Regions from separate parts of the Brevibacillus antibioticus genome, predicted to be linked through region 2. Evidence: riboswitches for the same ligand, from Rfam matches in the RefSeq annotation. Region 2 holds a riboswitch; each other region holds the start of a gene.

Region 1 (10,059 bases), 2.4 Mb from region 2:
AAGCTGTTGTCCAGTTGTCGCACCCGCAAAAGCGGTACGGTGATGCTTGGTTCCCCCGAAACGACGGAAGTCCAACAGACCTTCTGGCGTACGGTTAAACATAACGCCCATACGGTCCAACATATAGATGATGCCAGGTGCTGCATCACACATTGCTTTAACTGGCGGTTGGTTTGCCAAGAAGTCGCCGCCATATACTGTATCGTCGAAGTGCTCCCATGTGGAGTCGCCTTCCCCTTTGGTATTTACCGCACCGTTAATACCGCCCTGTGCACAGACAGAGTGGGAACGTTTTACCGGAACCAGGGAGAACAGCTGAACAGGAATGCCTTTTTCTGCTGCTTTGATGGTAGCCATCAAGCCGGCCAAACCTCCACCGACAATGATCAGTTTACCTTTTGCCATGAGTTTTGTCCCCCTATCCCTACAAAATGAAAGCCGACATCGCACGCAAGCCGATGAAGGTTACAATTACGAATACGCCCAAAGTCAGGAATGTTGCAATGCGCTGGGAACGCGGCCCAACTGTAATTCCCCAGTGAACCAGGAACGACCACAGTCCGTTGGAGAAGTGGAAAGTCGTGCTAATAATCCCGATTGTGTAGAATACGATCATTGCAGGACTGCTCAAAATGTTTGCCATCATGTCAAAATCCACGTGTGCACCCATTGCTTTTTGGATACGGGTTTCCCAAACGTGCCAAACAATAAAAATAAGGGTAATGACTCCTGTAACGCGTTGCCACAAGAACATTTGGTTTCGGAAGTAACCGAAGTTCCCTACGTTTTGTTTCGCTTGGAACGCAATGTAGAGACCGTAAACAGCGTGAAACAAGATCGGGAGGTAGATAAAAGCAAATTCAAGCACCAGTACGAATGGAACATTTTCAATCAAACCAACTGTTTGATTAAAAGCTTCGGCTCCACGGGTCGCTTGATAGTTGGCTGTCAAGTGAAACAGCAGGAAGAGCCCGATCGGTAACAAACCAAGAAGTGAGTGGAGCTTGTGACTGAGAAAGCTATGGCCTTTCGCCATAAAATGGTCCCCCTTTCAATGTATGTAACTCTTAATTCTGTGAAAAACGTCAAGCGTTACCGCAAGCGGTCCAAAACGGCTTCGACCGTTTTGATAGACCTTTCCCCAATATCCTAACCCATTGCCTCACCCATTAGACATAGCAAAACCGCCACGATCATTTTATGAACAACATCTTGACGCTGTTCATATAAAAGACTGCGTTCACTAGATCAAATGAATTTGTCGGAATGTGTCAAAATTCGAGAAAAAGTTGGGCAAAACTTTGACCAAATCCAATTGTACTCTTGTCGACACAGAGCGTCAAGATAATCAATGTACTAAATACATTGATAGAATAACTTTGTTTAGTCCAGCTATTTTTTCTATTACGATGTCATGAATGCGGGTCCCTCCTCATAATCTAGTACAGACAGGAGGGAAGCACATATGAAAGAGAAGGATCAGCTCGCAGCACTGTTGCCGCCAGAGACCATTCCCTATGCTGAGAGAATGAATATGCCCTATCTTGGCTATCATCTTCTACGCGAAACGCTGACTAGCACCCTGCTAGGCGATAGTGAAAACCATATTCTCTATTGGATAGGAAAAAATATGGGCCGCCAAATCCCCATTCAATCTGCAACAGGTCCAATTATGCCTTTTATACGGCTCGGATTAGGCCAGCTAGACGTCGTAGAGGAGACCGGGCAAACTATCGTCTATTCACTCAACCATTCCATTTTTAGCTATCAGTCTATAGAAAGACTGGGATGCAGTCTTTCCTTTGAAGCCGGGATTATTGCTGGTATGATTGAGCAGTGGAAAGAAAGAGAAGCGTTCAGCAAAATCGAAATGGAAAGCTCTTCTGACATACGTATCTCTGTACAAGTGGCTTCATGAACAAAATGCCCCCTCTACCTGTAATAAAGGGAGAGGGAGCATCCATCTTTTATACTCCGTGCACGACTGCGGTTTCCTCAACATCCAGACCATAGGCCGAATGAAGACTACGAACAGCCTGCTCTGTCAAAGCTGCTGGAATGACGCAAGAAACTTTGATATCAGAAGTTGATACCATTTTAATAGAAATTTCTTTTTCTGCCAGAACGCGGAACATTTCGGCAGCTACTCCTGGATTGTTGATCATTCCAGAGCCAACAATGGATACTTTGGTCAAGCTTTCCTCGAAATCGATTTTTTCAAAGCCAAGCTCGTTTTTGTTTCTGTCTAGCGTATCCAGTGCTTTTTTCAGGTCATCCGCTGCAACTGTAAAAGAAATATTTGTAACAGTAGCATCATAAGAGCTTTGGATAATAATATCGACGTTCACTTGATTGTCCGCCAGTGTATTGAACAAACGGGAGAGCGTCCCGACCCTGGCAGGCATGCCGACAACCGTGATTTTGGCTACATCTTCATCGTGTGCAACTCCACTTACTACTCTACCTGTTTCCATGTTGGCAACCTCCTCAACGTACGTACCATCTTCGGCAGTAAAGCTGGAGCGGACGACCAGCCTTACCTTGTATTTTTTCGCAGCCTCTACTGACCTCGGATGAAGAACCCCTGCACCAAGGTTCGCCAGCTCCAGCATCTCATCATACGAGATTGTATCCAGCTTGCTCGCAGCTGGAACCATTCGCGGATCAGCTGTATACACCCCGGACACGTCCGTAAAGATTTCGCATTTCTCAGCGTTCAAGCTCGCTGCGAGTGTAACCGCAGATGTATCCGATCCACCGCGGCCGAGCGTCGTGATTTCACCTTCGTCACTGATCCCTTGGAATCCTGCCACGATCACCACACGACCACGGCCGAGCTCAGATTGAATCCGCTCTGGCTCAATCTGCTTGATCCGTGCTCTTCCGTGAATCGCCTCCGTGGTGATTCCAGCTTGCCAGCCCGTAAGAGAAATGGCATCGTAGCCTTTTGTATGCAAAGCCATCGACAAAAGCGCGATCGAAACCTGCTCCCCTGTAGTCAGCAGCATATCCATTTCACGCTCGGATGGGTATGCGTTAATCTGCTTGGCCATGTCTACCAACACGTCAGTAGATTTGCCCATTGCAGAAACAACGACTACCACATCATGTCCTTCCTCTTTGTAGCTGATAATTCGATCCGCAACTCGCAAAATTCGCTCAATGGTACCTACAGAGGTGCCTCCGTATTTCTGCACGATCAACCCCATGCGGCTTCTCTCCCTTTTTCTCATATCCAATATTGGTATTTATCTCGTATTGTATGGTTTTTCACTATTCTCTCTATAAGGAAAAGTCTTGCATTTTTATTTTACAAAAAAAGGCACCGACAAGGAATAAGACCTGCCGCTGCCTATTGTTTCGACATACCGGTTCCTCCCTCCCAATACACGCGGACAACGAAGATTGACAGTTATCACCATCAAAACTCACATTGACACACCGTGAGATAGCTCTCCATCTGACAATTGGTCAAAAGTGCAGATGACAGTCCTGCATTTGTTCAACGCAGACCCAGCATGGAGAAAAGCGGGTTTCCCTCCACACTTCGGCGAATTCCCCTTTCCCGTCCCCTTCACAGATACCCGATCTCAGGGTGGTACTCTTGGTTTTCGCGCCTCTACCTCACTCCATAATGGAAGTGAGGCTAACTATTCTGTTTGAATCGGATTATATCATGAGTCTAAAAATGGATCAATTCCTTTTTGAACTCATGTGTCCAGCTTGCGCAGATGCCCGATGATTTCTTTCGCCAGCTTGTCGCCGATCCCTAATTGGCGGAAGTCTTCGACGGTCGCCTCGCGCATTTTTTTCAACGAGCCAAAATGAGAGAACAACAGCTTGCGTCGTTTTTCACCAATACCCGGGATCTCATCCAACTGTGAGGAGAGCATCGTTTTCGTCCGGGATTGTCTGTGGAATGTAATAACAAAACGGTGGACTTCATCTTGGATGCGTTGCAACAAATAAAATTCATAGCTATCACGTCTAAGATTCACAGGCTCTGGCGGATCTCCGTACATGAGCTGAGCGGTGCGGTGCTTCTCATCCTTCGCGAGTCCACAGACGGGAATATAGAGACCCAGCTCGTTTTCCAGCACATCCATAGCCGCACTGATTTGGCCTTTTCCACCATCGATCACAATCAGGTCAGGCATCGGCTGGTTTTCTTTCAGCAGGCGAGAGTAACGACGGCGAACGACTTCGCGCATGGAGCCGTAATCATCTGGCCCTTCGACGGTTTTGATCTTGAATTTGCGGTATTCCTTTTTATCAGGGCGGCCGTCTGTAAAGACAATCATCGCAGACACAGGCTCTGTTCCTTGAATGTTGGAGTTGTCAAACGCTTCAATTCGATGAGGAACCGGAATTCCTAAAATGTGACCGAGATTGTGTACCGCTTGGACCGTACGAGCATCGTCCTTGGACATCAGCGCGAACTTCTCCTGCAAAGCTATACGGGCGTTCTCGGAAGCCATCATCACGAGCTCATGCTTTTTGCCCCTTTTCGGCGCATGGACTTTGATGCCCAGCCATTCACTCAAAAGCTCCGGTTCACTCTCTTGCGGGAGCAAAATTTCTTTTGGCAGTGCATTTTGCTTGTCGTAATAGAACTGGCTCACATAAGACATGAAGTCTTCGATTTCGCTGCCATAGTATGGAAAGGAAGTCGTCTGACGCTCGATCATCTTCCCTTTTCGCATATAGAACAACTGAATGCACATCCAGCCTTTTTCCACAGCAAACCCGATAATGTCGCGGTCTACCGTATCGTTGAACGTGATCTTCTGCTTCTCCATTACGGCTTCGATGCTCTTGATCTGATCGCGATATTCCTTGGCGCGTTCGAACTCCATGTTTTCTGCAGCTTGCAGCATTTTTTCCGTGAGGGTTTGCTTCATTTCCTCATGGCCACCATCGAGGAACCGGCTGATTTCATCCACCAAACGCTGATTTTCCTCTGCCGATACCTCGTACACACAGGGCGCAAGACATTGTCCCAAATGGTAGTAAAGACAAACCTGCTTGGGCATATTGCGGCATTTTCGCAACGGATAGAGTCGATCCAGCAGCTTCTTCACCTCGGAGGCATCTCCGGCATTCGGATATGGCCCGAAATACTTAGCTTTATCTTTTAATACCTTACGGGTAATCTCCAGGCGTGGCTGCGCCTCATTCGTAATTTTGATGTACGGATACGTCTTGTCGTCGCGGAGCATGACATTGTAACGCGGGTCGTGCTCCTTGATCAGGTTGCACTCGAGAATGAGCGCCTCAATCGCGGAGGATACCACAATGTACTCAAAGTCCACGATCTCACTGACCAACAGCTGCGTCTTCCCGTTATGACTGCCTGTAAAATAAGAGCGGACGCGGTTTTTCAGCACCTTGGCTTTTCCTACGTAAATGATTTCCCCGCTCGCATTTTTCATCAGGTAGCAGCCCGGCTTATCTGGCAGGACGGCCAGTTTATCTTTTAAGGAGCTGTTCATGGCTGCTCCCTCCTCTTTGCTCTATATCTGCCTTGCATCTATTTGTTCTTGTGGATTGGCTTTTCCAATACATACAGTTCATCTTCTAAGGAACTCATCCGTTCCATCAACAGCTTCCGGCTGTCTTGCACCCCTTGATTGTAATAGAAGAGGCCGAGCTCTTTTGAAAAAAAGTCAATCAACTCTTCCGTCTCCAAATTGCCGAGTGTCTCCGACCGTTCTTCTTTAAAATAGCGTTGTACTTGATGAACAAGATATTCCATTTGCTCTCTCGTCAATTTGGCTGGCATCGTATCCGGCTTCCTTCCCTTTTTCGCATCATAAGAGAATATACGTTCTATCCTTCATAGTACCATGGAATCAATACGAAAAAAACTGCCGCCTCATTCCATGGCGACAGTTTTTTATAGGCAGACCTAGTGCTTGCGACCGCCCAAATATGCCTCTTTTACACGTTCGTCGTTCAACAATGATTCTCCTGTACCGTCCAATACGATTTGCCCTGCCTCCAGTACATACCCGTAATCAGCGATTTTGAGGGCCTGTTTGACATTTTGCTCCACGATAAGGACGGTCGTTCCTTCCGCATTGATTTCTTTGATCACCTTGAAAATGTCCGCCACCACAATAGGAGCCAAGCCCATCGACGGCTCGTCCAAAAGCAGCAGCTTCGGTCGAGACATCAATGCGCGGGCAATGGCTAGCATTTGCTGCTGACCGCCAGACATCGTCCCTCCCAATTGAGAAAGACGCTCCTTGAGGATGGGGAACCAGGCCATCATCTTTTCCATGTCGTCCTTGATGCCTTGTGCATCGTTGCGCTGGAATGCGCCCATCTCCAGGTTTTCCAGCACGGTCATCTTCCCGAGGATTGCACGCCCTTCTGGAACTAACGCCAATCCGGCTTTCACGATCTGATGGGGTCTCGAACCCTCTATCCGTTGACCACAAAACGTTATCGCTCCTGCTTCAGGCTTCAGTTGACCTGCGATCGTACGCATGGTTGTGGTTTTACCCGCTCCGTTCGCCCCGATTAGCGAGACGATTTTGCCCTCAGGCACTTCCAGCGTTATCCCGCGAATCGCCTTGATTTGACCGTAGGAGGTCGTCAAGCTTTGTATATTCAGCATCTTATTCGTCCTCCTTACCGAGGTAGGCTTCAATCACATCTGGATTGTTTTGTACCTCAGCCGGGGTGCCGTCAGCAATTTTGACCCCAAAGTTGATACATACGACCTTTTCACACAGGTTCATGACTAATCCCATATCGTGTTCGACCAACAAAACAGTCGTCCCATCATCGCGAATTTTTTTGACCAGCTCCATGAGCGCTTTCGTCTCGGTCTCGATCATTCCTGCAGCAGGCTCGTCCAATAGCAAGAGTTTTGGTTCCGTAGCCAGTGCCCGTGCAATCTCTAGACGCCGTTGTTGACCGTACGCCAATGTATCCGAGCGGACGTCAGCTATGTCAGACAAGCCTACGAATTCAAGGAGCTCCTCTGCTTTTTTGGTCACGGCCTTTTCTTCCGCACGTTGTCCCGATGTTTTCAAAAGGGAAGCCCAGAAGCCGGCCTTCATTCGCGAATGACATCCTACCTTCACGTTATCCAATGCACTCATGTGACCGAATAAGCGAATATTTTGGAACGTCCTTGCAATCCCCATTTCGGTAATTTTGTTAGGCGCCATTCCATTTAGCTTCTGTCCGGCAAAAGTAAAGGTTCCCGTCGTTGGTTCGAATATGCCCGTTGCCATATTGAAAATAGTCGTTTTTCCCGCCCCATTCGGACCAATTAAGCCGACAATTTCACCCTCTCCGACCGCAAAAGAAACGTCACGAAGAGCGGTGATGCCGCCAAAGCTTTTTCCTACGTTTGCAAGTTCCAGCAACATCTTATACTCCCCCCTTCGCTTCCTTGTCCGATGACTTGCCCCGACGACGCTTGAACAGCTTTTGGAACGTGTCGGCACCGATCAAGCCATGCGGACGGAACGCCATTACACCGACCATGATCAAACCGTACATGAGCATTTTATACTCAGCCAAACCCCGCAGTACCTCCGGCAGTGCTGTCAAAACCAAGGCACCAAACAGCGGCCCCCATACCACTTCGCTGCCGCCAATCACGGCATACGACAAAATCTCTACGACTTTATGATAGTTAAAATCATCTGGCGTAATGGTCGTCGTAATGTGAGCGAACAATCCTCCACACACCCCTGCCAAAATGGAACCGATCACAAAAGCAAGCATCTTATAATAGTTGACTTGCAATCCCATCGCTCGTGCCGCCGTTTCATCTGCTTTGATCGCTTCAAAAGCACGCCCGAGACGAGAACGGTTCAGACGCAGTGTCAGGAAAAGGACGAAGGCAAACAGAAGCAGCATAAACAAAAAGGTCGATAATGACTTCATTTGCATGACCGAAATGCCAAAGGCTTGCGCTTTTAACCCCATTGCTTTTTCAAAATCGTACAAGTAATTGCCAATCGATTGAAGTCCGGTCAATCCAAGAGCGCCATTTGTAATCTCCATATTGAGAAAAACAACGCGAATCACTTCACCAAAGCCAAGCGTAGCAATCGCCAGGTACAAGCCGTGGAGCTTCAATGTAGGAGCACCGATCAGCAGGGCAATCAGCCCTGCCGCCAGTCCGCCAATTATGATGGCGATAAACAGCGGCATGTCCGCTTGCTTCGTCAAAATACTCGCTGTAAAGGCACCAATGCTCATAAAGCCCGCATGTCCCAAAGAAAGCTGGCCCGTCGAGAGCGTAATGTAAATACTAATCGCCAAAATACTGTTTAATAAAATAAATGTCAGTACCTGTAAGTTATATGGATTGAGAATGTCCAATGTCTGCACCTCCCTTACGCTTTACGTCCAAATAGTCCTTCCGGCTTCAAGAGCAAAATGAGAATGATCAAGCCGAAAGCAACTGCATCCCGATACGACGAGTCTCCGTACGCGACGGTAAACACCTCGATAATCCCGAGCAATACGCCGCACACCATGGCCCCAGGAATGCTGCCTACCCCACCTAAAATCAAAACAGCCAGACCTTTGAAGCCAAGCGTCATCCCCATCGTCGGAATGAGCGCAGAGTACGCCATCCCGATCAAAATTCCGGCGACACCTCCCAGTGCCGAAGCAAGCATGACGGTCACGACAATGACCATATTCGTGTTAATCCCCAAAAGATTTGCTGTATCCGTATTTTCAGCCGTCGCGCGAATCGCTTTTCCCATTTTCGTTTTTTGAATCCAAAAATGCAGGACGAACATCAGCAACACAGAAATCCCCAAAATAACGAGATCGACGCTACGAATTTGAACGAGTCCCAAGTCAAAAGTGGTATCCCCAAAGGATTGTGGGAACGCTCGGGAGTCAGCACCGAAAAACTTGTGCATGGCTTCCTCCATCAAAATGGCAAATCCGATCGTACTGATCAAGGATGCCAGATGGGGTACATTTTTTTTACGAAGGGGGCGAAGCGCTGTATATTCCAGCACAAGACCCAAAATCGCCGATATTACAACCGCAACAATTAACGCTACCCCTAAAGGCATATTCAGGCTGGTCATCAATACCAAGCCAACCAGTGATCCAAAAATAAAAATCTGGCCGTGTGCCATATTAATGATTCCCAAGACACCAAAAATGAGCGTGTAGCCCAATGCAATCAATGAATAAGTGCTACCAACTGTCAAACCGTTGACCAATTGCTGCCAAAACAAATGCCTCACCTCATTGTTAAGTGGTTACCATCCAACGATGATGGAGTTATTCTCGCTGGATCAGCAAGCGAAGACCATGATCGGGTACTTTCTGATCCAGCGAGATAACAGATAGAAAAAAAAGCCCGGAGCGCCCCCGGGCACGATCCTATTCAAACGGGACGAATTTACCTTCTTTTGCGACAACGACAACCGCATCACCAATCGGGTTGCGCTTCTCGTCAAAAGACAGTTTGCCGGATACACCTGTGAAGTCCTTCAGCTGAGCCAATTTTCCGCGCAACTCTTCGCGATCTGCTTTTCCTGCGGCAAGCAGTGACTGCGACATGATGTACAGCGAGTCGTATGCTTGGGCTGCGAACTGGTCAGGCTTTTTGTTGTATTTGGCTTCGAATGCTTTCACGAAGGCTTGTACTTTATCATCTTTCTTTTCAGGGCTGAAAGGAGTCGCAACGATTAAGCCCTCAGCAGCTGGACCTGCAATTTCAAAAATTTTCGGATTATTAAAGCCATTTCCACCGAGAATTGTCCCTGTAAAGCCCAACTCACGTGCTTTTTTCACAACCATGGAGCCTTCCTTGTACAAAGCCGACACTAGCAAAGCATCTGGGTTTGTTTGCTTTAGCTTGGTCAATTGTGCTGAGAAATCCACATCGCCATTTGCGAAAGTCGCTTCACTGGTAATCTCCAGGCCCAGCTTTTCAGCGGTTGCTTTCATGACCTTGTAACCATTTACGGAGAAGTCATCGTTAGACGCGTGGATTAGTGCAACTTTTTTCAAGCCATTTTTCTCCCCAGCTGCTTTCATAGCTGTCGGGATTGCAATGGA
Region 2 (10,059 bases):
GTAAAATCTCGTGGATAATGGGGCTGTTTCGTATAAAAATGCAGTTGCCTCAGTCGTAACGTTGCTTGAGCACGTTGATCAAATCATTTGAGACCTGGACAGCGAATAAAACCTTCCGTCCACCATCCGAATTCCCAGATCGACGCAATATTCCAATCCTTGCGTCACTCCGTACAAAATCCATTCGGAAGAACGGTGGTTGATATCAAAATCAGTGTAAAGGTCAGTGCCATCATTTCGGATCTCTTTGCGGTACGTCACATCAAAAAGGCGTAGGACAAAAGGCAGTTCAGCAAATGGAATAGCAAACTTTCGCTCTATTTCTTGCTCGAATTCCTTTGTCATGCTCCACTCTGCCTGAATGGACTGCTCATCTTTCCAGGCAATGCGTATACTCGGGCCTTCTACATCCGTGGACGATCGCGGGGGATTTGTCTCCATTCGCTCCCATCGTTCCTTTCTTTTACTTGCTATTACCAAGTATATTGGCTTTTCCCTATATTATAGCACGGGGACATGCAAAGTGGAAACGCATCCAAGCCATAATTTTTAACGCCCAACTGTAAATGTATTTTCACCGACGGCTACATAAGAAGTGAATTTTTCGGTTTTCATTTGAACTTGTACTTTGTAAGTGCCGTATGCTTCGAGTTTCGTAGATACAAAAGGCTCAGAAAAATAAAAGCTGTTTGCATTTTGCGTGGAGTATTTCCATTCTTTCCCTTTAGACACTTCTTTGCCGTCCGGTCCGATCAACACGAGTTGCATGCGCAAGTCTTTGGCTGCGGGCGCGTCATCAACCTCTACGAATACGTTAAACGTACGAGGCACATTTTTATCGCTGTATCCTTTGACAGGGTTGCTGAACACGACATTTTTATTGCGGGTCTGCTGAATCCCTTCGACCACAATAATATTTACGTTTGGCTTAATCACTTGCAATTTGCCAGATTGCTGATCGTAATCGACGAAACCACCGAGCTTGTTCACTATTGATTCTACCGATTCAGCCTTGGATGCTGGCATTTCACTCGCTACGGTTTCCGCACCGAAAAATACGCGCATCGCACCCTCTCCCAGCGCAGTAGTGCTCCCCACCCCTGCTGCTACAGTCAACGCCAACAAGGCCGATAACCATGCTTTTTTCATGTCAATAATCCTCCTATATGTGTGCGCGGTAGCGCTTGTTATTCCGGAATTACTTCTCCCTAGTTTATACGTTTGGAAAAAGAAATAGTTGTGCTTCCCTAATAAGTTTTTTCAACAATATCCACACTATCCACAAGCACAAAACCTTAGGAAGAAAGACTTATGCACAGAGATGCTCGTAACTACTTCTTACTCTTGATGAGAATATTGGGAATGACACAGAAAAAAGAGCGGCTATCCAGCCACTCTTTTTTGCTCCTGACACCTACTACTCCTGTTGCGAAAGCCTTGTAAAATACCGGGAGACCAGTCGAATAGCGACCTCAATCGCGTCTTCGTTTGGCTCAATTTTGGAATGGTGCAAACCGTACGGCGTTTGCACACCCAGCCAAAACAAAAAGCCAGGGATTTCTTTCAAAAAGTAGCCGAAGTCTTCTCCGGTCATGGCTTCCTTGCAAGTGATGAGAGTTACCTCTTCACATTGTTCCTGTACCCATTGCATGAAATCTATCGTTAGCTGCTCCTCGTTGTAAACCTGGCAGTAACCAACACCGTAGTCAATCGTTGCCTGGCACTCAAAGCCCGCTTCTATTCCCTTTACGAGAGATTCAATGCGGCTCTTGACGAGTGCCATCGATTCCATCGAAAAGGTTCGGATGGTCCCTTCTAACCTGGACTTCTCCGCGATGATGTTCTGCTTCGTCCCGCTCTCCAGCTTGCCAATCGTTACGACGGCCGAATCCAATGGATCTATATTGCGCGAAATAATCGATTGAAGCTGTGTCACAAGATGGCTTCCTGCAACCACCATATCATTCGCCTTGTGCGGGAAGGCGGCATGCCCCCCTTTGCCAACCAAATCAATGTACAGCTCAGAAGTGTTGGCAAACAAGATTCCTGGCTTCGTCGCAATATGCCCAACTGGGTATTCTGGCGCGATATGCAGGGCAAAAATGCAGTCCGGTCGCCACCCTGCAAACTCTTCACTTTCCAACATCGGCCAAGCACCGCCAGGACCTTCTTCTGCTGGCTGGAAGAGGAAGAGCAAATCATCTGCTATCGGATGCTCCGTAAAATGCGTTAGGAGGCCAAGGGCGATCGCCATATGCATGTCATGCCCGCATGCATGCATATACCCTTCATGAAGCGAGCGAAACGGATAGGACGTTTCCTCTACGATCGGCAGGCCATCCATATCCGTCCGCCAGGCAATTAATCGTTTTGGCTTTGTTCCTGCCAGCTTGACCAATATGCCTGTCCGCCACGTTTTGATCTCGATTCGCTCCTGAGGCAGCTTTTTCAAATAATCGAGCAAGTATTGTTGCGTCTTCACTTCAGCAAAGCCGGGCTCCGGTATTTGGTGCAGGTCTCGGCGAATTTGTGTAAACAAGGAAGTCGTCATGGTCTACGCCTCCTTTTTCGTACCTGTTCTAGTTGTTAATTGCTCCTCAAACACGGTAAGGAAACGGTCCACATCGGCTTTTGTCAACGTTAGTGGCGGAAGCAGACGAACAATCGTTTTCTGCGTCACGTCAACGAGAATTCCTTCGTCAAGCAATGCTTGCTGCAAGTGGCTTACCTCTTCCGGGGTGGAAGAGAGCGGAATTCCAACCATCAAGCCTTTTCCGCGAAGGGATTGCAGTTGATCTGGAAGACGCGTTCGCAACGCTTCCAAGCCTGACCACAGGTACGCAATCACTTCTTCTACGTGAGCGATGAAGGCTGGATCAAGCAATTCATCCAACACGACATTCCCCAGGGCTGCAGACAGTGGCGATGGTGCAAATGTCGTTCCGTGATCCCCCGGTTTGAACTGGTTCATCAGCTTTGGACCAGCGATGACACCGCCAAGGGGAAGCCCTCCCCCTATGCCTTTGGCGAAAAGGATAAGGTCTGGCGTTACGCCTGCATGCTCATAAGCAAACAGCTTTCCTGTCCTGCCCATTCCTGTCTGTATCTCGTCCATGATGAATAACATGCCTTCTCGTTCACAGATCGCAGCTACCTCTTGCAAGAACGCTCCCGTTAGCGGCACGACACCGCCGGAACCCAAGACTGGCTCCATGACGACCGCAGCGGGTCTTGCTTCCTGGCAAATTGCTCGCAATCCTGCCGTGTCTTCCGCATCCAGTTCATAAACAGGAAAAGCCGGCTGAGGAAAGTCTTGATAGACGTGAGCCTGCCTCGTCAGACGCACTGCTCCAAGTGTTCGTCCGTGAAAGCTGTTGCGTAAAACAACGATGCCTTCACGACCTGTTCCCTCGTTTTTCGTCCATTTGTGAATCAGCTTGATCGCAGACTCTGTGGCCTCAGCACCAGAGTTAGTGAAAAATACCTTACCGCTGATGCTGTTCGCAACCAAACGCTCGGCTAAACGGATAGCCGGCTTGTTTAAAAATACATTGGAAATATGCAAGAAGCGCTCTCCCTGCTCACGCAGAGCCTGTACAATGCGCGGATGAGAATGCCCCAGAACATTTACCGCGAGTCCGGTAAACAAGTCGAGATAACTCTTTCCGTTCGTATCGTACAAGTAATTTCCTTCGCCTTTGTCTATGGCAATCGGAAGTCTTTTGTAAGAGGAGACGATATATTGTTCATCGAGCGAACGCCAGTCCATGTGCACTCTCTCCCTTACAGCTGACGTAGCTCCTGCTTGATCTCTGTCTTGGAACGAGTTTTTTCATCGATTTGTTTGATCACACGTGCAGGCGTTCCCGCAACTACTACGTATGGAGGTACATCGTCAATTACGACAGCACCCGCTGCAACGACAGCACCTTTTCCTACGCGTACACCTTCCAGAATGACAGCATTTGCTCCGATGACAACATCATCCTCGACAACAACTGGCTGGGCAGATGGCGGCTCGATAACGCCCGCGATAACCGATCCCGCGCCGATGTGGCAGTTTTTCCCGATGGTTCCACGTCCACCTACTACAACATTCATGTCGATCATCGTACCTTCACCGATAACTGCACCGATGTTAATGGAAGCACCCATCATGATGACCGCGTTGTTACCGATTGTCACTTGGTCACGGATAATTGCGCCTGGCTCAATACGCGCTTGAATCCCTTTTGTATCCAGCAAAGGAATGGCGGAGTTGCGGCGGTCGCTTTCTACTACATAATCTTCAATTTTGTCTGCGTTAGCAGCGAGCACTGGCTCAATCTCTTTCCACTCACCAAAAACAACACCAGTAGGACCAGTAATGAAGGCTTTGGAGCTCGCACCGAAGTCGATTCCCTCCAGATTCCCTTTTACATATACCTTCACTGGTGTTTTCTTTTCGCTTTTTTGAATAAACGCGATAATTTCGTTAGCATCCATCATGTTCATAGTTACATCCTCCTCAAAATAACAGCATGGTCAATCAAAAAAAGCAATGAGTGCATTCGCTATCTCATTGCTTTTGATACTACGTAAGCAAATCATAAATAGCGCTCCACAAAAAGATGTATGGTCCCTTGTGACAGGATGTTCATTTTTCATGACACACCCCAGCCTGTGCTACGTAGGGGCATAGCATAAGCTTCGGCGCTCTAGCCTTTCTTCCTTCTCCTGCCCCCTGGCAGATTGCGAAAAGGCTTACTCTTCTTCGGCGCACCTCTATTTAGAGTACATTATAATAATTTTATTTAACTCTACCAAAATCAATGAAACGTGGCAATAAGAAAAAAGTTATTGACAACGATTATCATTTTCATTATTTTTATTGATGAGAATGATACTCATTATCTAATTGGAGGTTTTACGTTTTATGAGCATTTTGATGGTATACGCGAGCATGACAGGGAATACACAGGAAATTGCTGAAGCAATTGCAGAAGGTATTCGTTCAACTGGTGCTGAGCTGGAGATAAAAGAAGTGATGGATGCGAACGCAAAAGAACTCGAAGCTTACGACGGAATCTTGCTTGGTGCCTACACATGGGGCGATGGCGAACTGCCAGACGAATGCCTAGATTTTTATGAGGAAATGGACGGTATTGACCTCAGCGGGAAAAAGGTTGTTGCTTTTGGCTCTTGCGATTCCGCTTACGAGCATGTCGGTGCAGCTGTTGATATTTTGCTGAAAAAGGCGAGTGAGCGTGGCGCGGAAACACCAATGGAAGGATTGAAAATCGAGCTTTCTCCTACTGCAAAAGAAGTGGAAACTTGCAAAGCATTTGGGGTATCATTTGCTGAATTGCTCGGATAATCGGTGTTTCCCAAATACTTTGGCACATGCTATACTATCAATCCAACTTTTTAAGGAGGATTGATCTCATGTCATTACATACGGACGAGATTCTCTTACGGCCTCTCCACCAACAAGACGCAGCCGAGCTCCTAGAGCTTCGGCTGCGTAATCATGACTTTCTCCAACCATTTGAACCAATCCGCCCCGCTTCATTTCTGACCCTCACAGGACAGCAAGAACAGATTACACAAGCGCAGATTGATTTTGAACGCGGTACTGCCTATGCTTTCGGCGTATTCTCTAGAGAATCAGGAAAGATGATCGGACGTGTAGCGTTATCGAATGTCGCACGCGGCGCATGGCAAAATGCTACGATTGGGTACTTCATGGATCAGGCGTGCAATGGCAAAGGCTATACGACATCAGCAGTAAGTCTCGCTCTCCACTTTGCTTTCACGAAAGCTGGGCTACACAGGGTACAAGCTGCTGTTATGCCCCGCAACCAAGCTTCCATTCGCGTCTTGGAAAAAGGCCGGTTTCGCCAGGAAGGGCTTTCGTTACGCTATTTGCAAATTAACGGTGTATGGGAGGACCATCTCCTCTACGCTCTTACTGCTGAGGAGTGGTCTTCGTAATCTCTCCGCTCTTATCGCTCTCACGTAGCCGCTCCAGGATGCGCCGTTTGCGGTACAGCATCATCCCCGCTTCGGCGACATCCTGTACGGTTGAGCGATTCAAATACGCCCCGAATAAAATACCCGCAATGGGCACCATTTGAAATAACTTTTTCCACCCAAAGTTTTCTGTGTACGTTACCACGACTTCACGCCATCCCTGCAATTGCGCCATTACCTCTCTTTGTGCATGTGGATCATCAAAGCGGGAGAGCTCAGCGAGTATCGCTTTTTTCCCTACGATGTCTGATGAAGCAAACTGCAAGCATTTGACGACAAACAGCCGCTCCCTCTTCTCTTCAGGTCGATAGCCATAGGCAAGAGCCATCTCTTGTAATACTTTTAGGGATGTCCCCATCAATAGCGGAATATCGATCGCGAGGGTAAATATCCCCCCGAATCCAGTCGTGGCACCTTGTACCGTGGCAAAATTCGCACGTGAATCCTTCAGCTCCATCGCGACATCATTCATGATCGTAAGCGGAACAGCGCAAATCTCCTCCTTGCCACTAACAGAAGACGGGGCCTGTCCCTCTAACCGTTTGCCAAACCGCTTGTATATCGGTTCATCCTGCACCAAATAAGTTCCACCTGTCTCAAGAAAGGCTGCCATTTCATCTACGGCTTTTCCCAGCTTCTCTTGAACGAATGCAGGCGTAATCCGATCCAACAGAACAAAAGGAAGTCTGCCAAGCTTTTCCCAAAACCACAAGTCGTTCTGGTCCTTCTCCCAAGCCTCGACTTCACGTAATGCCGTAACCAATGTCTCCCTAGACTCTTTCAACCCCAACAACCTCCCTGGCTGCTCACTCAGATTCTCCTCGCTTCCACTGACATTGGTTGCGCAGGATGGACTTGATGTAGTCCTGCAACGCTTCTGACGTGTCGTGAAAGACGAATTCTTTTTTATTTCTTACGATCCCCAGCTTCAAATGTTTCACTTGCTCTCCTTCGATCCGAAAACCGAACTTTTCCAAGATCGCCTTCTGCTCATTTGTCACAGGACTTCCTCCCCTTGTAGTCGAAAACCCCCATGCCAACACGCAAGGGGGTTTTCTTATCTACTTCACTTCAATTGTAAACGTTAATGTTTCATTGCGCTCATTTACATCGTTTTTCTTCGTGTACTTTCTTTTGGAGCTGATAACCTTGCAGGTCTTATTCTTGAGCGTATTCGTTACTTTGATCTTGTATTCGCCAGGCTTATTCGTATCGATATACCTTTTCAAATTCAGTGATTCAAGTCCCTCTCCATCATCGTCGTCACCTTTACTAGGCTTGATGCTGGTGATCTCTTCCTCCCCGAAAAAAATCTCGATCCGATTTTCTGAGGAAATGGTACCGTTACTGTGCTCCCGACTAGCACCAATACCAATCTCGCCATGTTTCCATTCAAAATTCGGCATATAGTAGGCCTTCTTTTCGCTCTTATCCCTGATCTTTTTGGATCCGACAAGTTCAGCATGAGTAGCGATCAGCCTTAGGTCTTCCCATTCTTCGAGATCATCGCCTGCGTTCACAGTTAACTTTTGTCCGTCCCGGTATTCCTTGCCGCTCTCGCTTCGAAGAAGAAGTGGCGAACTTGGCGGACTTACACCTGTATCATCCGGCTGACATGCCGGATACGACTTGATTGGAGGCAAATCTTCTATCACTTGAACATAGCCGCACCATACTTGCGCCGGGTCTCTTTTGCTATAATAGTTGATTTTGTAGCGGCCTGGCTTGTATCCGGACAACAGCAATGCCGTGTGATCCCAATTCAATTTGCTCTCGTCGACAATGACGTTATCGATCGCCCATACCCCCGGCCCCTCTTCGTCATCCGCTTCACTTCCATTTTTGACGTGCTCAGCAGCAGTTGCCAGCCAGATCACATGAACGGGATTCTGATACAGCTTGACTGTATTTTCAGAGGAATACAGGTTCATCTTTTCTACCTGCTGTGTTGATTTTTCGTTCTGCTTCATCAACACATCCATCGTGACATTTCCACCAACAGGACCACAGGCATTTGGTGCACCTGGTATTTGTATGTGAACCGTTGTTGCTGACGTCTCGCCCCATATAGACGATGTCTCTTTTTTCCCCGAAACAGGCTCAAAGGTAACAGCGATTGTAATTCCAGCCAGTCTCTCAGGAATGTCTACCTCAAAATGTTGCGCGTCTGTCAAGGTTTGTCCTGTTCCGTTCACCGACCACCTTCCTGGGGTTGGCGAATACAACGAAACCTTCCCTGGTGCTGCTGGAGCTGTTATTTTCTGATCTTGCGTCAGTTTTTGACCGCTTGCATCCGTTCCCATGTACAACTCTGCAACGCCTACTTGAATCGTCGTCATCCAAGGTGACATGGTTGTATCATCCGGAACGAAGAGGAGCTCGTACTGCCCCGTCAACAATGTCCCCGTCGAAAATACGGTCGCAGGAACAGACCTCAACTCTGCACTCGTGGACTTATTTGTTAATTTCCATGTGCCCGGAATAGAGCTGGTAAAGTCGTGTGAACCCATCATTCCAAAAATCGCAGTTTGCCCGCCACTTGGTACTGGTTCTCCCTCTGCCTTCTCTCCATTAAATATGCTTGGGTAATTTTTGGCCTCTACCAGAAATCGCACATGCAACGTGCTGCTCTTCCCTTGGGCATCCGCCACAATAAAGGTCAAAGTATGCGAACCAGCGGACAGCTTTTGTGCTGAAATAGTAAACCGAGGTACTTGCCATTTGAAAGAAGTCTGTGACGAGGTATTTTCGGCTTGATACTCCGATAACTCTACGCCGTCCAATAAAACCTGCTTGCGATTGAGGTTGGTGCCAGCTCCATAAGTGGTCTGTATCACGTCAATATCAAGTGGTGTCTCGGGAGGAAGAATAAACTCATCGTTCTTCACCCAGTTCCAACCATTTGAATCCAATCCTGCAACCTGATAATCGTTAAAGATAACCATATCGTGAACAGGCTGGTTCCGGAGTGGCTTAGATACTTGGCTGTTTTTTTTCATGGATGCTGTTGCCCCGGCCCCCATGGCTGGCGGTACTGACACACCTGACAATAAGGTGCCCGTTGCCAAACACACTAGAAGTGCTTTTACAACCCATTTTTTCACGAATTGTCCTCCTACTTTCTACCTTACAATTTTTCAACTGTGATTATTCGACAAAAACGGCGAAATATCCTTTGCGATCGTCATGCTTTTTCGCGCGCTAGATATAGTTAAATACTATCTCGTTTATAATTTATATAGATTTGACTTATATCTCCCCAGTTGGTAAAAATGGATGAAAGGGAGGGGATTCAGATGGTTCAAACCAATCAATGGAATGCCGGGCTATACGATGCCAAAATGAGTTTCGTTTCTGAATACGGCAAAGGGTTAGTGGACTGGCTACAGCCGACTCCTGGAGAAAGCATTCTTGACGTAGGCTGTGGAACAGGTGACCTATGTGCGCAACTATCGCTTGCGGGAGCAAATGTGGCAGGAATCGACTTTTCTGCCGCCATGATTGAGGCTGCTCGCCAAAAATATCCGCAGTTTGCCTTTGAAGTAGCCGATGCGCATACGTATCGTACTGATGCCAGCTATGACGCTGTCTTTTCCAATGCCGCACTCCATTGGATGAAACGTCCTGCAGAAGTCGTTGAAACCATTTGGTTGGCTCTTGCTCCTGGTGGGCGCTTTGTCGCCGAATTTGGAGGACACGGCAATTGCGGACAAATCACAAAAGCATTACGGACTGTTTTGGCACGAAAAGGAATATCTGCCGATGAACGCTCGCCTTGGTATTTCCCCAGCATTGGAGCGTACACAATTCTTTTGGAAAAGCAAGGCTTCCATGTCGTACTTGCCTCCCATTTTGATCGCCCGACTGTCATGGCTGGTGGGGGCCTGGGGCTTTCGCATTGGCTGAATTCTTTTTGCAGTCCTTTTTTTGCGGGACTGTCCTCAGATGAAATCCAGCAAGTATGTACGGACGTCACTGACATTCTCCGTCCTGCTCTATTTCAAGAGGGACATTGGGTGCTCGATTACAAGCGTATTCGCGTCCTTG
Region 3 (9,200 bases), 2.9 Mb from region 2:
GATGCGCTCTTGATCTCAGACTTTTCGATGGAGCCTGTAAAAGACAGACCTGTGTTGATCCGACAAGAGGGGCAGTTCCTTGTGCGCATCGCAGCAGACGTCAATCCATTGGAATGTCTCTTTACAACCACACGCGAGCAAGACACGCCCATGCTGCTCCCCTCGGAAAACATTCGCATTACAGGTGTCGTATCTGGTATTATTCCGCGTTCATCATTGTGACATCATTCAGCAACCAATCCTTGATTGCTGCCACCGTTTGCTGCCACTGCTCCTGTGGAGTAATGGCAGCGGGCTTGTCGCCCTCCTGCGCTCCATAGCTTCCGAACTGGGAGTGGTTTCCCCCTTCTATGGACATGTACACGGTACGCTCCGGCAAATATTGCTTGCTCTCCTCAAACCTTTCCATATGGATCACACCGTCGCGAGACCCGAGCAAAGACAGCACAGGCACATTCACCTTCTTCAAGTTCCCCTGACTGTTCGGATACGCTCCCAACAAAAATACTCCACTGATTCGGTCCGGGTGGTTAGCTGCAAATTCAGCTGCCATGGTTCCACCAAGCGAATGTCCTCCGATGACAAACGTTTTATTCGGGTACGCCTTCAATACTTGTGTGGCCCGCGTCATATCACTTACAGCCAAATTCAGCGGCATTCGTGCGAGAAAAACATGGTAGCCGTAGCCAGCCAAAGCACGGGCAATCGGTGCATAGCTCTCCGGTTTGACCAGTGCTCCTGGATATAAGATGAGCCCCGGTTCGCGTGATTCCCCACCTTGGAAAATAATCCAGTCATTCGTATCCATGACGGTTATCCCTTCACCCCCTTGCATGGCCGTTAACGCTGCCTGATCGGGCTGATAAGGCTGCAAATACCATATCGCCAGACAAATCGCTCCAAGTGTCACCAACACGAATGCCTGAAACCATTTTTTGCGTGCTTGACTCATCCTACCCACCTCGTTTCCGTTCCCATGTAGAGTTCTATATATTATGTCTCAAACCTAGAAAAAAACCGTCAGAGACAAAATCCCGACGGTCGTTGGTATTGGCTCCATCAGCCTTTTTCCTTCTGGCGCTCACGAAAACGGCGTACCTTCATCAAGTTTCCGCACATTTTGTCATCACACCAGCGGCGCACCCGGTTGCGACTTTCATCATAAAACACCCAGCGGCAGTCCTCGTTGTCACATATTTTGATTCGTTCCAGATGCTGCGGGGCAAGCAGCTCTGCGAAAGAAGCCGCAATTTGTGCCATGACGAGGGGCCAGCCCTCTGCTTGGCTGGATTGCTTTTGCCTGTAGCCGCCCTCCTCATCTACATACAACACCTGCAGATGAAAAGGGGTGAGAGCCAAAGCCCTGTTCAATTCCGCGAGGTCCTCCTCTTGGAAGCGGTCTCCACGGACAACGGCTTCTAGCATACGTCTCAAACGTTCGCGCAACTGCAAAAGGGAAGCGGCACAGTCCACATTCATCGGTAGCGGAGCGGTTAGCTTGTATGTTTGCAAAAAGGATGACAGCCATTCCTGGTTCTCCAAGCGATTTTCCGCACGACCAGAACCACGCCAATCCCGCCAATCACTATTTAAAAAATCGATACAAAGCCAGCCCATGTAATCATCTCTCCTGACGAAACCCTTCATTTTTCTCTCTTGTATGACTATACAGAATATGGTAATCTATATTTGTAACTACTGTAACTTGATTAACTGGTTACATCTTCATTTCTTACTGCTATTATAGCGTTTCATCAATCTGTTTCACAGACGAGGAGGAAGCGTATGAATCGGAAGGATTTGCTTTTGCACGGTTGGGAATGTACCTATAACAAGGAAGACTGGTATCCACCTTTAAAAGAAGCGCTTTCCGGAGTATCAGCAGCCGAGGCCAGCTGGCGCCCTGTGGGAGAAGCAGCCAACACGATCTGGGAAAACGTCAGCCACCTTCTTTATTACAAAGAACGCCTGTTGCATCGTCTATTGGGCACCGAATTTCCTGGCTCCGCTGAGACGAACGATGATACCTTCATCCCGTCCGGCGGTCCGGATGACGAAGACGCTTGGCAAGCTACTCTCGCTCGTATGGGAAGCGTCCATCGCCACATTCATGAAAAGCTTTCCTTGCTGACGGATGAGGATTTAAACCAGATGGCTACTTATACGCCCATTTACCAAACCGTAATGAGTCTGGTCCTGCATGATGCGTTTCATACGGGACAAATCGTCCAAATTCGCAAGCTGCAAGGCTCTTGGCCTGCCAGACGCTCATTTGAATAACAAAATTTCACATTGATTAATCATTAACAATCCTTTATAGTTGATGAATCACAAAATTTCATACATGTTATCCTCATCTTTCACGGTGAGGATAGAGGTCGCGGCTTTTATATCATCCTGTACGAGATTCAGAGAAAATCAATGACTCCAGGTAAGGAAAATCCGCCGAAACTCATATCGCGTCTCTGTGCGATTGGGTTGGGGCTGTACTCGAAAGGGGCAGAACTGTCACGTTTGCATGCCAAGCAAGCGTGGTGAGCTATCTTCAGTGAAGGCTTGGTGGGGATTGGATGATACCGCCCTATGCCATTTTTTGGCTATGGCGGTTTTTTCGTTTCCGACCTTCCTTCTCAAAAATCAAGAAAGGTCGTGTAAGCAGCTTATGTCACAAAATCAATTGCAACGTGGTTTAAAAGCCCGACACCTGACGATGATTGCCATCGGCGGCTCGATTGGGACGGGATTGTTTCTCGCGAGCGGAGGCTCGATTCATTCCGCCGGACCTGGTGGAGCTTTAGTCGCCTATCTCGCCATTAGTATCATGGTTTACTTTTTAATGACCAGCTTGGGGGAAATGGCGGCCTTCATGCCTGTTTCAGGTTCGTTTTCAACTTATGCCACACGGTTCGTCGATCCATCTCTCGGCTTTGCTCTCGGCTGGAACTACTGGTACAACTGGGCGATTACCATTGCCGTCGAGCTGTCGGCTTCCGCACTCATTATGAAATTTTGGTTTCCGGATACCCCAGCGATATTGTGGAGCGCTTTGTTCCTTGGATTGCTGTTTGCCTTGAATCTCCTGTCCGTGAAAGCCTATGGGGAATCTGAATATTGGTTCGCCTTGATTAAAGTAGTAACGGTTATCGTCTTTATTATTATCGGTGTGTTGATGATTTTTGGCATTATGGGCGGCCAAGCAGTCGGCCTCCAAAACTTCACCAAAGGCGACGCGCCATTCAATGGCGGCTTCATGGCCCTGCTCGGTGTCTTTATGATTGCCGGATTCTCTTTCCAAGGGACAGAGCTAGTTGGTGTCGCGGCTGGGGAGAGCGAAGACCCTGCCCGGAACATTCCGAAGGCCATCCGTCAAATTTTTTGGCGTATCCTGATCTTCTATATCCTCGCTATTTTGATCATCGGGTTGCTCGTTCCATATGATAACCCAAATCTGATCAGTGGCGACATTACGGATATTGCGATCAGTCCGTTTACGATTGTTTTTGAAAATGCCGGATTTGCTTTTGCAGCATCCGTCATGAACGCCGTTATTCTCACGTCTGTATTGTCTGCTGGTAACTCTGGCATGTACGCCTCTACACGCATGCTGTGGAACTTGGCGAAAGAAGGAAACGCACCAAAATGGTTCGCAAAAGTAACAAGTAATGGCGTACCGATCAATGCCTTGATCTTGACTGCGCTCATCGGTGCTCTTGCTTTTCTGTCCTCCCTGTTTGGGGAAGGCGAAGTGTATGTCTGGCTTTTGAATGCGTCTGGTATGTCAGGCTTCATCGCTTGGCTGGGAATTGCCATTAGCCACTACCGTTTCCGTAAAGCGTTTATCGCTCAGGGGCGTGACTTAAGCGAATTGCCTTATCGGGCAAAGTGGTTCCCGTTTGGACCGATTTTTGCCTTCATCATTTGCTGTATCGTTATTTTGGGGCAAAACTACTCGGCATTCATGGGTGGAACGATCGACTGGAATGGCGTCCTGGTCTCTTACATTGGCCTGCCACTCTTCTTAATCATTTGGCTCGCTTATAAAATCACGCAAAAAACCAAGCTCGTCCCTCTTGAACAAGTTGACTTCAACATGGATGAACACACGAAATAATCGAAGAAAAAATACGGACTTCCGTTATCTGAACGGGAGTCCTTTTTCATGCTAGCTAATGTATTAAAAATTACTCCGAAAGAGCCGATAGTATAGACAAGAAGCCATTTGAGATCTGTTTCCTTTCCGTTCTCACACCTCATCCAAGTCATCTGATAAAAGGTAATCATGATCTCCTTCCATCACGACTGAACATGAATCCATGTGAGGAGAGTAGAACATGCACATCCAATCGAATAACCGCTATCTAACACCCCAGTTAACAACTAACCAACCTGCACCGAAAATGGTGACAGGAACTCGTCTAGGATTGCCCCGATTGCCCGAGCACGATACAGTAGACCTTCGTTCTCACAAGGCACGCGAGCTACCTGCTGATGCCATCGAACATCACAGCGTCCAATTTTTCTTTAGCACAGAGATTAATGAGCGTTTGGATAAAATTTTCGCAGATAAACCACCCGAGGCTCGCAAGGCCTTTGACCACATCCTGGAGAAAAATTTTTTCAACTCCACCTACACCTACACCGATGAAGAAAGAGCTGCTTTAGTAGAAGTCGGTTTAACCCAAGGCAAATATTTGGCAAGCCAGTTCATGGATGATGAAAATGCTGCTGAATTTTTGGATAGCCTCCATCTGCTCGCAGGCGTTGCTAAAACAAGAAAGGTTGACCCCGCAACTGGCAGTGTCAGCTACGTAGAGCTTCCGCAAAGACCGCATGGGGCGCCAGCCGACTATGTCAATCCATCCAAGCTGATGGAGCGGTATGACCCGGAAGCCTACAAAAAAATGCAAGCGGACACGACCAATCAAACAGAGAAAGTAAGCACGCTGATTCAGTTCGTCAAAAAGCTGCAACATCGTCCAGACTGGATCTCACAATACCGAAACGAACAAGCTACTCTTCTCTCCGATTTAAAAAATACAAAAATCGCTAATCGCTTTGAGAATGTAAATTCAAAGGACGCCACTGAATTTGTTCGTCAAATGAATACGCTCGCTGAAAATGCTTCCTTTTCTGCCTTTACACCATTGCTACAGACGAATCTTACCTCTTTCATGAACATCCTGGCCAAGAAAACGAGTTAACTGCCCAAAGATGATCGTCACAGCCTCCGCCCTCATGGACATACTAACCCGTAAAGGAGGAGACGAATATGTATGACAATGGCGAAAACGACCTGCCTGATTTCAAACAACTGGATGACAGACTGATCGCTCAACCTCCGACTAGCCCAATATTCGCAATCCGTACCAATCTGGACAAGGAACCAAATGACGTCGACAATCCGTATGTGCAGCAAGACTCTAAACCCACTGGACAATACAAGGGGGAAGCAAATGACTGATCACATCTCAAAGGAAAAGCCGGACATGGGTTATAACGGAAGCAATATGCATGGTTATTCCCTTACACCAAAGGAAGGGACATTGGATCAAACTGCCAAGTCGGCAGCGGAAAACAAAGAAAATAGAGATAAAGAATAGTTCTTTCCCATTACGAAAAACAAATCCCCTTTGGGGAAACAGGCAGATGCTCACTTTTCCTGTTTCCCAAAGGGGATTCCTTTTGGATTTCTGACCAAGAATATGGGGAAAGACATTTTGTTATTGACGAAATTCTACTGGAAATATATACTTTTCATAAATTGCAAATGAGAATCATTATCAGATTCTTGTGTATATGCTCAGGAGGTTGCCCCATGAAATCCAGGCTTTTCAAACACATTTATAGCACAACATTAGTCACTTCTCTCCTCACAGGTGGCGTCCATTTGGCTCAGGCCGCTCCTCTCGTGGCTACTTCTGAACAGACGGATGATTCCCCTTTATCGCTAGATTTCGCAATTGAACAGGCACTAAAAAATAGCATCGATTTCGAGCTGCTTCGGCTTGAGCTAGATATTACAAAATACGAAACATCCATCATACTAAGAGAAAAAGAAGGAATCAAAAAAGCCGACATCATGACGCTGGCTGACGCAAAAAAGAAATTCGAAGACGCTGCCAAAGCGATCAAAGAAGTGATTGTCGATGAAGTCGCCCTGAATACGCAAAAAAACAACATCCAGTTGCAAGTGCAAAAAGCTTTCTTCGAAGTCCAATCATTAGAGGCCAAAATCAAAGCGCAAAAGAAAAGCTTGCAAAGACAGTACTGGTTGGACTCCCAAGAAACAGAAGCTCACAAAAATCTTGCTACCCTTGAAGCCAGCTACAAACAAGCATTGGCCAAGCTCAACGATTTATTGAATGAAAAAGCAGACAAAAAATGGAAAATAGTCACCACTGATCTGACCCAGCACGAGCTGCTTTCCCTTGAGCAATTGCAAGCAAAAGCTTATGAAAAACGTCCTGAGATGATCAAAGCACAAGCAGAAATAGACTTTACCCAAGTCAGAATTGATTACACGGCAGAGTATACCGCACTCAGCACACATAAAGGGATAATCGCAAGAAATGAGCACAAAAAAGCGGAACTGCAAAAACAAAAAACACAGAAGAAAATCGGTCAGGAAGTAAGTGACAACTATACGAAGGCACTAGCAGCGCAAAAGGCATTAGGGGAAAATACAACAAAGAAAGAAACCGCATGGGAGCGCTATCAGGCAACACTCGATCAATATAGATTAGGAAAAGCATCGATGAAAGAACTGATGGAGGTCGAAGCAAACCTATTTGAATCCGAAACAAAAGCAATCGAATCGATTTATCAATACAATCTCGCTGCTACTACCTTGAATCAATCAACTGGCTATTAATATTTCGTGTCACGAAATATCGCATTCATTCATTTCAAATAGAGAAGGCTTCATCCCACAGGGTGAAGCCTTTACTCATTGATTAGCCTCTCAAAAGCTCCCGGCATCACCAAACGACCACCGTCCGCGCCAAAATCCTCTATGAACCACCAAGCCGATAGTACACTGTGGCAATAGGCCCACGCCAACACTCTCTCTTTTTGCAAAGACAGTGCCCTCGTCAGCCCATCGACCCGCTGTTTCACCACTTCTTCTACCCCATCCTCAGGCAAATGGTTCAGCAAAAACGGAATCACCTCGTATTCCGTCTCCCCGATCAGTCCTTTTGGATCAATTGCCAACCACGGCTCTCTTTCGGCGCGCAAAATATTTTCATGATGAAGATCACCATGCAGCAGACATGGTTCTTTTTGTGTGGAGAGAAGCTTTTTGTACCATTTCATGGCTCGCTCCACCATTTGCTCGGGAATCGATCCTGTCCCCCCTTGGAAATGAGGGCGAATCTGTTCCAGTCCCACAGCCCAGTCTGCGATCGTCGGAAACGTAGACGCAAGCTTGCCACCTTTCGAAACGGGTGTATGCATTCTTTTGATCACGTCCGCCAAGCATTGTATTCGCTCATCTTCGCTACTCAGCTTGTCCAGTGTCTCTCCTGGCATGATGCGCTCCAAAAGCATGATCCCTTTTTCCTCGTCAGCATCGAGTAGCTGCACCATTCCCCTGCCTGCAAAAGCCCGAATCGCTGCCAGCTCTCTCTGCCAATCCAGTCCAGGCACTCCCAGCTTCAGCACTGCGTTTCTCCCATCCTGCAACACAACTGGTGCTACAAAGTTATAGGAGAGTGGAAACGGCTCTAGTACCTTCAAAGACCACCGCACTTCGCAATCAGCAATCAACTCATGAAAGGAATCGAGCCAGAGACGACCTGCTTCTTTATGTACGCCCGTAATTGTTTGCGTAAAATGGGTTGGCAATAAAATCATTAGGAATCTCCTCCTAAAAAGCTTGTGGCTTTTAAACTTCTTGCCCTACCTTCACTCATCTTCTTGCACCAGCTTTCAAGCTGCTCCCTTACCGCAGCCGCGTAAGAAGAAGTGCATTTCCAGTCAAGCGCCTCTGGAGCCCATCCCAGCCTTGGAAAAAATGGTGGGGAATTTCAGCTTCACCTATGAAACACTTCATCGAAACTTCTACGTTTGAAGCACTCCCACCATTTTTTCCGAGGCGGCCAGTGAATCCCCCCTTGCGGGGCGTAGGCCGAAGCGTAGACTGGAAATGCGCTTCTTCCCCACCACAGCCACTTCACCAAAAAGGGAGCAGCATGAAAGCCGCCCCCCCTTTATTTCCCTGAAAATATTAGGACAGTCGTCCCATCAAGCGCTCCATACGTTCAAGCGCCTTCTTTAACTGCTCCATCGATGTTGCATAAGAACAACGGATATGTCCCTTCCCGCTTTCGCCGAATACATCTCCAGGTACGACAGCTACCTTTTCCTCCATGAGCAACTTCTCCGCAAATTCAGAAGAGCTAAGACCTGTAGAAGCTACAGACGGGAATGCGTAGAAGGCTCCGTCTGGCTCATGGCAAGTCAATCCGATATGACGGAATCCATCTACCACATAATTGCGGCGCTGACGGTAGCTCTCGATCATTCGTTCCATATCAGAACGTCCATGACGCAGGGCTTCCAATGCAGCCATCTGAGCCATTGTCGGAGCACACAGCATAGTGTACTGATGGATTTTCAGCATGCCTGCGAGCAAATCAGGCGATGCGCAGACATACCCCAGACGCCAGCCGGTCATCGCGAACGCTTTGGAAAAACCGGAGATCAGGATCGTCCGATCTTTCATTCCTGGCAGTGCCGCGATACTATCGTGCATGCGACCATAGGTAAGTTCCGCATAAATCTCATCGGAGATCACCATGAGGTCGTGCTTTTCAATGATCGGCAAAAGTGTTTTCCACTCTTCAGCCGTCATCGTCCCCCCGGTCGGGTTATTTGGATAGCAGAAAATGATTGCTTTTGTACGCGCGGTGATGTGCGTCTCCAACTCTTGCGGTGTCAGCTTGAACTCGTTTTCCATCGTTGTTTTCAGGAATACCGGCACCCCACCAGCCAAGCGAATAACAGGTTCATAGGAGACGTAGCAAGGTTCCACGACCAATACTTCATCACCTGGATCGAGAATAGCACGCAGTGCGATATCAATCGCTTCGCTGGCACCAACCGTCACGAGAATTTCTGTCTCTGGATGATAGCTGACCGAAAAACGTTCCTCCAAGTATTTCTGAATTTCCACACGCAATGGCAGCATACCTGCATTG

What was found. A riboswitch is a leader RNA that binds a small molecule or an ion and turns the genes downstream of it on or off. The one in region 2 is predicted to bind lysine.
Region 1: linked by a shared signal. The riboswitch ahead of E8L90_RS14520 (aspartate kinase) and the one ahead of dapD (2,3,4,5-tetrahydropyridine-2,6-dicarboxylate N-acetyltransferase) in region 2 are both predicted to bind lysine.
Region 3: linked by a shared signal. The riboswitch ahead of E8L90_RS17250 (amino acid permease) and the one ahead of dapD (2,3,4,5-tetrahydropyridine-2,6-dicarboxylate N-acetyltransferase) in region 2 are both predicted to bind lysine.

Annotation. Positions count from the first base shown of each region.
Region 1 covers NZ_SZNK01000001.1:3,117,203-3,127,261, forward strand. Annotated here, with positions in the region: gene sdhA (succinate dehydrogenase flavoprotein subunit) at 1-405, opposite strand, end outside; gene E8L90_RS14510 (succinate dehydrogenase cytochrome b558 subunit) at 425-1,036, opposite strand; gene E8L90_RS14515 (YslB family protein) at 1,466-1,918, shown strand; gene E8L90_RS14520 (aspartate kinase) at 1,968-3,209, opposite strand; lysine riboswitch at 3,442-3,630, opposite strand; gene uvrC (excinuclease ABC subunit UvrC) at 3,711-5,492, opposite strand; gene E8L90_RS14530 (DUF2164 domain-containing protein) at 5,531-5,782, opposite strand; gene E8L90_RS14535 (ABC transporter ATP-binding protein) at 5,909-6,622, opposite strand; gene E8L90_RS14540 (ABC transporter ATP-binding protein) at 6,624-7,385, opposite strand; gene E8L90_RS14545 (branched-chain amino acid ABC transporter permease) at 7,387-8,358, opposite strand; gene E8L90_RS14550 (branched-chain amino acid ABC transporter permease) at 8,364-9,230, opposite strand; gene E8L90_RS14555 (ABC transporter substrate-binding protein) at 9,379-10,059, opposite strand, start outside.
Region 2 covers NZ_SZNK01000001.1:756,033-766,091, reverse strand. Annotated here, with positions in the region: gene E8L90_RS03805 (DUF4912 domain-containing protein) at 79-441, opposite strand; gene E8L90_RS03800 (hypothetical protein) at 550-1,149, opposite strand; gene E8L90_RS03795 (N-acetyldiaminopimelate deacetylase) at 1,418-2,551, opposite strand; gene E8L90_RS03790 (aspartate aminotransferase family protein) at 2,555-3,769, opposite strand; gene dapD (2,3,4,5-tetrahydropyridine-2,6-dicarboxylate N-acetyltransferase) at 3,784-4,494, opposite strand; lysine riboswitch at 4,586-4,775, opposite strand; gene E8L90_RS03780 (flavodoxin) at 4,916-5,356, shown strand; gene E8L90_RS03775 (GNAT family N-acetyltransferase) at 5,425-5,973, shown strand; gene E8L90_RS03770 (EcsC family protein) at 5,948-6,805, opposite strand; gene E8L90_RS03765 (hypothetical protein) at 6,819-7,013, opposite strand; gene E8L90_RS03760 (hypothetical protein) at 7,074-9,116, opposite strand; gene E8L90_RS03755 (class I SAM-dependent methyltransferase) at 9,309-10,059, shown strand, end outside.
Region 3 covers NZ_SZNK01000001.1:3,671,944-3,681,143, forward strand. Annotated here, with positions in the region: gene E8L90_RS17230 (hypothetical protein) at 1-222, shown strand, start outside; gene E8L90_RS17235 (alpha/beta fold hydrolase) at 200-952, opposite strand; gene E8L90_RS17240 (CGNR zinc finger domain-containing protein) at 1,060-1,617, opposite strand; gene E8L90_RS17245 (DinB family protein) at 1,786-2,280, shown strand; lysine riboswitch at 2,365-2,550, shown strand; gene E8L90_RS17250 (amino acid permease) at 2,663-4,111, shown strand; gene E8L90_RS17255 (hypothetical protein) at 4,332-5,201, shown strand; gene E8L90_RS17260 (hypothetical protein) at 5,270-5,461, shown strand; gene E8L90_RS30320 (hypothetical protein) at 5,454-5,600, shown strand; gene E8L90_RS17265 (TolC family protein) at 5,816-6,871, shown strand; gene E8L90_RS17270 (aminoglycoside phosphotransferase family protein) at 6,943-7,854, opposite strand; gene E8L90_RS17275 (aminotransferase) at 8,228-9,200, opposite strand, start outside.